Regions from separate parts of the Rhizobium sp. WYCCWR 11152 genome, predicted to be linked through region 1. Evidence: predicted binding sites of a transcription regulator. Region 1 holds the regulator's gene; each other region holds the start of a gene.
The links. The regulator PhoB, encoded in region 1, activates phosphate uptake and scavenging genes when phosphate is short. The targets are predictions, from matches to a motif close to TGTCATNNANCTGTCAT.

Region 1 (2,260 bases):
GACACCGACAAGATGTTCACCAATCCCGACGATCCGCGCACCCAGGACTACATCATGGGTCGCTTCGGTTGATTTTGGCGACACCAAGCCTTCCCGTTATTCGAGGATAAAGCCCCATGGCATCGACACATATTTTTTCTGCCTACGATGATGATCTGAAGTTCCTGTCCAGGCGGATTTCCGAAATGGGCGGCCTGGCCGAGCAGATGGTCGGCGAATCCGTGCGCGCCCTCGTCAACGGCGATACGGCGCTGGCGCAGAAGGTCATCTCGGACGATGTGATCCTCGATCACGCCGAACGCGAAATCGGCGACAAGGCGATCGTCACGATCGCCCGCCGTCAGCCGATGGCCTCGGACCTGCGTGAAATCATGGGTTCGATCCGCATCGCCGCCGATCTCGAACGCGTCGGCGACCTCGGCAAGAACACCGCCAAGCGCGTCATCGCCGTCCAAAGCACCGGCGTTCCCCGCAAGCTTGCCCGCGGCCTCGAGCATCTGTCCGAGCTGGCGCTCGTCCAGCTCAAGGAAGTGCTCGATGTCTACACCAATCGTTCAGCCGACAAGGCGAATGCGATCCGTGAACGCGACAACGAGATCGACGCGATGTACACCTCGCTGTTCCGCGAACTCCTGACCTACATGATGGAAGATCCGCGCAACATCACCAGCTGCACGCATCTTCTCTTCTGCGCCAAGAACATCGAGCGCATCGGCGACCATGCCACCAACATCGCCGAGACGATCTTTTACATGGCGACAGGCGCGCAGCCGGAAGGTGATCGTCCGAAGGATGACAGCGCCAACACCGTCGGCGCGGTCACCGAATAACCGCCCGCACAGTCAATTGCGTGCGCGCCCGTCCGGGCGCGCAAAGAGGTCGCAGCCAATTTTTGAATTTGCGCAGGATGCACTGCTTAAATCACCCTGGTTTAAGGATCATGCGCGAGGAGACCGACACGCATGATCCCGAGAGTTGCAGTTGTTGAAGACGAGGAAGCCCTCAGCGTGCTTCTTCGCTACAATCTCGAAGCGGAAGGCTTCGAGGTCGATACCATCCTTCGTGGCGATGAAGCCGAAATGCGGCTCCAGGAGCGCACGCCCGATCTTCTCATCCTCGATTGGATGCTGCCCGGCGTTTCCGGCATCGAGCTCTGCCGGCGCCTGCGCATGCGGCCGGAAACCGAGCGCCTGCCGATCATCATGCTGACGGCGCGCGGCGAGGAGAGCGAGCGTGTCCGTGGATTGTCGACGGGCGCCGACGATTATGTCGTCAAGCCCTTCTCGACCCCCGAGCTCGTTGCCCGCGTCAAGGCGATGCTGCGCCGCGCCCGCCCCGAGGTGCTGTCGACGGTGCTGAAATGCGGTGACATCGAGCTCGACCGCGAGACCCATCGCGTCCATCGCAAGACCCGCGAAGTCCGCCTCGGCCCCACCGAATTCCGCCTGCTGGAATTCCTGATGTCGTCGCCGGGCCGGGTCTTCTCCCGCTCGCAGCTGTTGGATGGCGTCTGGGGCCACGATATCTATGTCGACGAGCGCACCGTCGACGTCCATGTCGGCCGCCTGCGCAAGGCGCTGAATTTCTCCAACATGCAGGACGTCATCCGCACCGTCCGCGGCGCCGGTTATTCGATGGAAGCCTGAGGGCTTCCATCTGAGCCTGCTGACAAAGCCCTGGCAAAACCCGCGACGTCATCCTCGGCCTTGTGCCGAGGATCTGCGCTCGCTAAATTAAGTATTTGAAAATAAAGGTTTTACCCTCAAGTCATTGGGGTGATCAGATGCTCGGCACAAGGCCGAGCATAACGGAGGGAAGCCTGAGCTTCCATCCGCGCATAAAAAAACGGGCCAATCGGCCCGCTTTCTGCATTCTAACGATGGTTGCCCGCGCTCAACTGGCCCGCGCTGCTGCCCTGCGGCGTTCGTTCACCGGCTGGTAGGCAAGCTTCTGGTGATAGCCGCAATAGGGCGAATTGTCGGGGGACTCGCAGCCGCAGAAATGGAAGTCGTCCTTCAGCGGATCGCCGACCGGCCATTTGCAGGTGCGCTCGGTTAGTTCCGTCAGGCCGAGGCGGCGCGAAATCGGCACCACCACATTGCCTCGCGGCACGTATTCCATTTCCTCGATCGTTTCGATCTCGATCTCTTCCTTCAGCATCGTCGCGCCCTGCTGGCGGGTGACGGTGCGGGTCGTGATCCGGGAGGCGAAGTTCGGCGCGCGCGGCGCCGATGTATTGCGCTTCGGCGTTCGCGCCGCG
Region 2 (2,260 bases), on a different contig from region 1:
TATGCCGCAGCCATTGAGAAAGCGTTTTTCGACGAGGCGGTCCTGGGCGGCTTCCAGCGCCTTCGGCGGCGGATAGACAGACACGCTCGCCGACAGCGTTTCGGCGGCTGCGACGGGCACGTTCTCGAATTCGTAGGTGACGACGTCGCAGATATCGGCGAGTTCGGCCAGTGCCGAGGGATCGTCATAGGCGGCGGTAATCTGCCGGTTGGCGAGCTGGGCGGCCGGGCAGTCCGCCTGCGGCTCGAGGATGACCGTGCGAAAATTCAACCTGGCGGCGGCAATGGCCAGCATGCGGCCGAGCTGGCCGCCGCCGATAATGCCGATCGTTCGTGCCGTCATAGATCGTCCATCGGGTATTCGGCGACGGCAGCACTCTGGCGCTCGCGCCATTCGTCGAGCCGGTCGGCGATTTCTTCGTCGGAAAGGGCTAGCACGGCGGCGGCGAGAAGGGCAGCGTTGACTGCGCCGGCCTTGCCGATGGCGAGCGTACCGACAGGGATACCGGCCGGCATCTGCACGATGGAAAGGAGGCTGTCCTGGCCGGACAGGGCTTTCGACTGGACCGGCACGCCGAAGACCGGCAGCGGCGTCATCGCGGCGGTCATTCCCGGCAGGTGGGCGGCGCCGCCGGCGCCGGCGATGATGACCTTGAAGCCCTCCGCGCGTGCGCCCTTGGCGAAATTGACCAGCCGGTCGACTGTGCGGTGGGCCGAAATGATGCGCGCGTCATAGGGAATTTCCAGCGCCTCCAGCGTGTCGGCGGCGTTTTTCATGGTCTCCCAGTCGGACTGGCTGCCCATGATGATGGCGACGGGTGGTCTGTCTGTCATCGTTGCTGTTATTCCCTCTCAGGCGATGATGTCAGGGATGATCTGATCTTCCAGCTTGGAGAGCCTGTCCTTGATAACGAGCTTCTTCTTTTTCATGCGCTGGATCCGCAGAGCGTCGCATCCGGTCTGGATCATGGCGTTGATCGCGGCGTCGAAATCTTCGTGCTCCTGGCGCAGGCGCGCCACTATGAGCCTGATTTCCGCCTGTTCCTGATCGGCCATATGCATTCCCCGTTATCGTCCTTGGACCTTGTCCGATCTGGCGATGATTTCCGCAAGCTCCTATCATCAAATACAGGTAACGGCTAGTTAGTCTTGATCATGAAATTGCCATCCAGTCTTCATCTTTTGGCCTTCGACAAGCCTTCAAAAATATGTCACAGTCCCGCCCGTTGACACCTTGATCCCCGACGATGTTGGCCGGGGAGGGTAAGAGGAAGGAAGGGTCATATGACTGTTCAAGCTCATCTTGAGTCACTCCAGAAAAAGCATGTCGCTCTCGAGGAGGAGTTGCACGCGCTCAGAACATCTCCCTCTATTTCGGATACGGAGCTTGCCGAATGCAAGCGCCGCAAGTTGCGCATCAAGGACGAGATTCAGCGTCTTAAGTCATCCGTCCACTAATCTTCCCAAGGGTCGCCGGGCGATCATCTTGCGCAACAAGGTAAATCCATCCATTCCGCCAAAAATTTGCAAGAACCGGTGATTTGACACCATATTTGCGCCAGTCCGATGCATCCGGCATCGTGGCTGGCGCTTTTGGGTCTGTCACGTCCCACATCGCGTTCTTATGATTCGCATCGTATCCCCAGATCTTATGGGAACTTGCATCAGGCCCAGAACTGATCCAGCCACAAATTGAGCTTGTCGAAGCCGCGGTTATTGACCGTGTAGATGCGTTTGGTGCCTTCCGAGGTCACGGAAACGAGATTGCTGTCGAGAAGCGCCTTCAGGTGCTGTGAAACAGCTGGACGGCTGATCGGCAGGCCTTCGGCGAGCTCATTGACCGTCCGTGGCGCGCGACGCAATTCCTCCAGCAGAAACCGCCGGTTCGGATCGGCAATCGCAGAGAAAGGGTCGGTGTTCGACATGGCAGCAACGCTACGTCAAACCGGCCGCGCCAGCAAGGAAATTGTGCATTGCAGCGAATTGCAGCAATGCGAAGTGCAGCGGCGCTGTAGGCCTCTTACCAGCCAAGGCCCTCGTGCACGATCAGGAAGGCGGCGATCAGCGCCATTGTATAGATGAAGGGATAGAAGATCTGTGGCCTCATGCGGCGCACGCACCAGGCGCCGGCAATGGTGGCGAGCGGAGCAAAGGGCAGAAGCGTTGCGGAGGTCGCAAGGTTCTGGGTGCCGAGCTGGCCGAGCGCGAAATAGGGGATCAGCTTGACAGCGTTGAGGATCGCGAAGAAGCGCACGCTGGTG
Region 3 (2,260 bases), on a different contig from region 1:
GGAATAACAGTGGACGCATTCGAGAGCGGCGCCGACGCGAAGTGCCGCCTCGGCGTCGCCGCCGAGAAGGGCTGCACTTTCGACGACGAGAAACGGGCGTAGCCGCTTGCCGCCGTTCAGCACGGCATAATGCATGGCATCGCGCAGCGTCTCGGGCCTGGCGATTTCATCGGAAAGGGCACTCGGTGAAAGCAATGCGTCGAGCAGCGCCTCGATGTCGCGGGCGTTGTTCTTCAGCCTCGTCTCGAAAGTGTCCCGGTTCGCGTCCATGGGCGCTGTTTGGCATGAGCGCCCCCGGGCTTGCAACGGAATTGTCGATGGCGGCAGCAAGATTCGCCGCACACTCTGGCATAAGCTCTGCACAGGCGTTATGAGAACGACAGGAGCGAAATCGGACTGGGGACATTGGATATAGCGCCGGAAAGAGAGGACAGCGTCGACATGCCGGCTCGTCGGCGATGGTTCGGAGACGGGCGTGTGTTGAAACGCATTGTTCTTGCCGTACTCGTCTTGCTGATTCTTCCCTATGCGCTGATCTTTTTCTATCTGCTGCCTTTCATTCATCCCGTCTCGACGCTGATGCTGCGCGATCTCGTGCTGCTGCGGGGTTATGACAGGCAATGGGTGTCGCTTGATAACATTGCCCCGGTTGTGGTGCAGTCGGTGATGATGTCGGAGGACGGGCAATATTGCTTTCACGGCGGTGTCGACTGGGCGGAAATGCGCATGCTGGTCGAGGATACGCTGAAAGGTCAGGCGACACGTGGCGGCAGCACCATCCCGATGCAGACGGCGAAAAACCTCTTCCTCTGGAACGGCCGCTCCTTCGTGCGCAAGGCGCTGGAACTTCCGCTCGCGGTGAGCACGGATTTCGTCCTGTCGAAACGGCGGCTGATGGAAATCTATCTCAATATCGCCGAATGGGGTCCCGGCATTTACGGTATCGAGGCGGCGGCCCAGCATCATTTCAAGGTGCCGGCCTCGAAGCTGACGCGGCGCCAGGCATCGCTGCTTGCCGTCTCGCTGCCGAACCCGATCGACCGCAATGCCGGCAAGCCCGGACGAGGTCTTCGCCGGCTCGCCGGCGTAATCGAGAGACGCGCACAAGGTTCGGGCGATTACATCAGGTGCATCTATGATTGAGATCAGAACTTATCGTTAGAACAGGATGTCGTCCGAAAACCGCTCACACTTTTCGGTATCGTGCTCGAGACGTGGCAAGTGTCATCTGACATTCTTGGTTCTGCCATATGGGCGAATGCAGTCCAACCAGAGCCCCCGAGTCGCCCATGACCATCACGACATTTTCGCCCGAGCTTCTCTTTTATTCGAAGAGGCACAATCCAACCCCGCCCGCCCATCTCGGCAGCCGTTATCGCAAGGTCGGCGGCTTTCTGCCGGAAGCCGGCAACACCATCGTTTGCCATATCGAGAAGGGTTCGCAAACGCAGGCGGTGCTGATCGAGGCGCGTGAGAAATATCTGGCGATGCCCGAAGCCCCGCAGTTCCTCTTCACGCCGATATCAAGCATTCACATGACACTTTTCGAAGGTGTCATCGAGACCAGGCGCCGCCAGGATTGCTGGCCGGGCGACCTGCCTCTCGATACGCCGATCGACGACATGATAGCGCTGATGGCGGCCCGGCTCGAAGGTTTCTCGATGGCCGATCCCTTCAAGGTCGCCATCGTCGAAGCTCGCCCGTCGGGCCTGCTCGTCGACGGGGCGACGGAGAGAGACCGCAAGGTCATGCGCGCCTGGCGCAATGCGCTGGCCGAGCTTCTGGGCTATCGCCAGCCGAACCATGAGGACTATAAGTTCCACATGACCTTCGCCTATGCGATCGAACGGTTGGAGGACGAAGCCTTGCCGCGATGGCAGGCAATGCTCGACAACGTGGCCGACGATGTCCGCCGCAAGGCCCCTGTTTTCGAGCTGACCCCGCCGGCATTCTGCCTGTTCGAGGACATGAACCATTTCCACGAATTGTTGATCTTCGATTTTGAAGCCTGAACGGGAGAAGCCCATGGATAGACCGACGCTCTACATCGCCAACAAGAACTATTCCTCCTGGTCGTTCCGGCCGTGGATGGCGCTGACGGGCGCCGGCGTCGATTTCGAGGAAGTCCTGATCCCCTTCGACTATCCTGGTGGCAACCCCGATATCAAGGCGGTCTCACCGACCGGGCGAGTACCACTTCTGCAGCACGGCGCATTGAAGATCTGGGAATCGCTGGCGATCATCGAATATGTCGCCGAGC

Region 2: the regulator PhoB is predicted to act here: its motif matches at 1,162-1,178, upstream of G9X67_RS32965 (DUF465 domain-containing protein).
Region 3: the regulator PhoB is predicted to act here: its motif matches at 1,223-1,239, upstream of G9X67_RS29035 (DUF1868 domain-containing protein).

What each region holds. Positions count from the first base shown of each region.
Region 1 covers NZ_JABFCP010000011.1:275,714-277,973, reverse strand. Annotated here, with positions in the region: gene pstB (phosphate ABC transporter ATP-binding protein PstB) at 1-72, shown strand, start outside; gene phoU (phosphate signaling complex protein PhoU) at 117-830, shown strand; gene phoB (phosphate regulon transcriptional regulator PhoB) at 963-1,646, shown strand; gene G9X67_RS22875 (GcrA family cell cycle regulator) at 1,894-2,260, opposite strand, start outside.
Region 2 covers NZ_JABFCP010000027.1:143,343-145,602, reverse strand. Annotated here, with positions in the region: gene G9X67_RS32980 (5-(carboxyamino)imidazole ribonucleotide synthase) at 1-342, opposite strand, end outside; gene purE (5-(carboxyamino)imidazole ribonucleotide mutase) at 339-833, opposite strand; gene G9X67_RS32970 (YdcH family protein) at 852-1,055, opposite strand; gene G9X67_RS32965 (DUF465 domain-containing protein) at 1,284-1,457, shown strand; gene G9X67_RS32960 (metalloregulator ArsR/SmtB family transcription factor) at 1,664-1,924, opposite strand; gene G9X67_RS32955 (sulfite exporter TauE/SafE family protein) at 2,020-2,260, opposite strand, start outside.
Region 3 covers NZ_JABFCP010000020.1:331,655-333,914, reverse strand. Annotated here, with positions in the region: gene G9X67_RS29045 (polyprenyl synthetase family protein) at 1-270, opposite strand, end outside; gene mtgA (monofunctional biosynthetic peptidoglycan transglycosylase) at 406-1,143, shown strand; gene G9X67_RS29035 (DUF1868 domain-containing protein) at 1,290-2,012, shown strand; gene G9X67_RS29030 (glutathione S-transferase family protein) at 2,026-2,260, shown strand, end outside.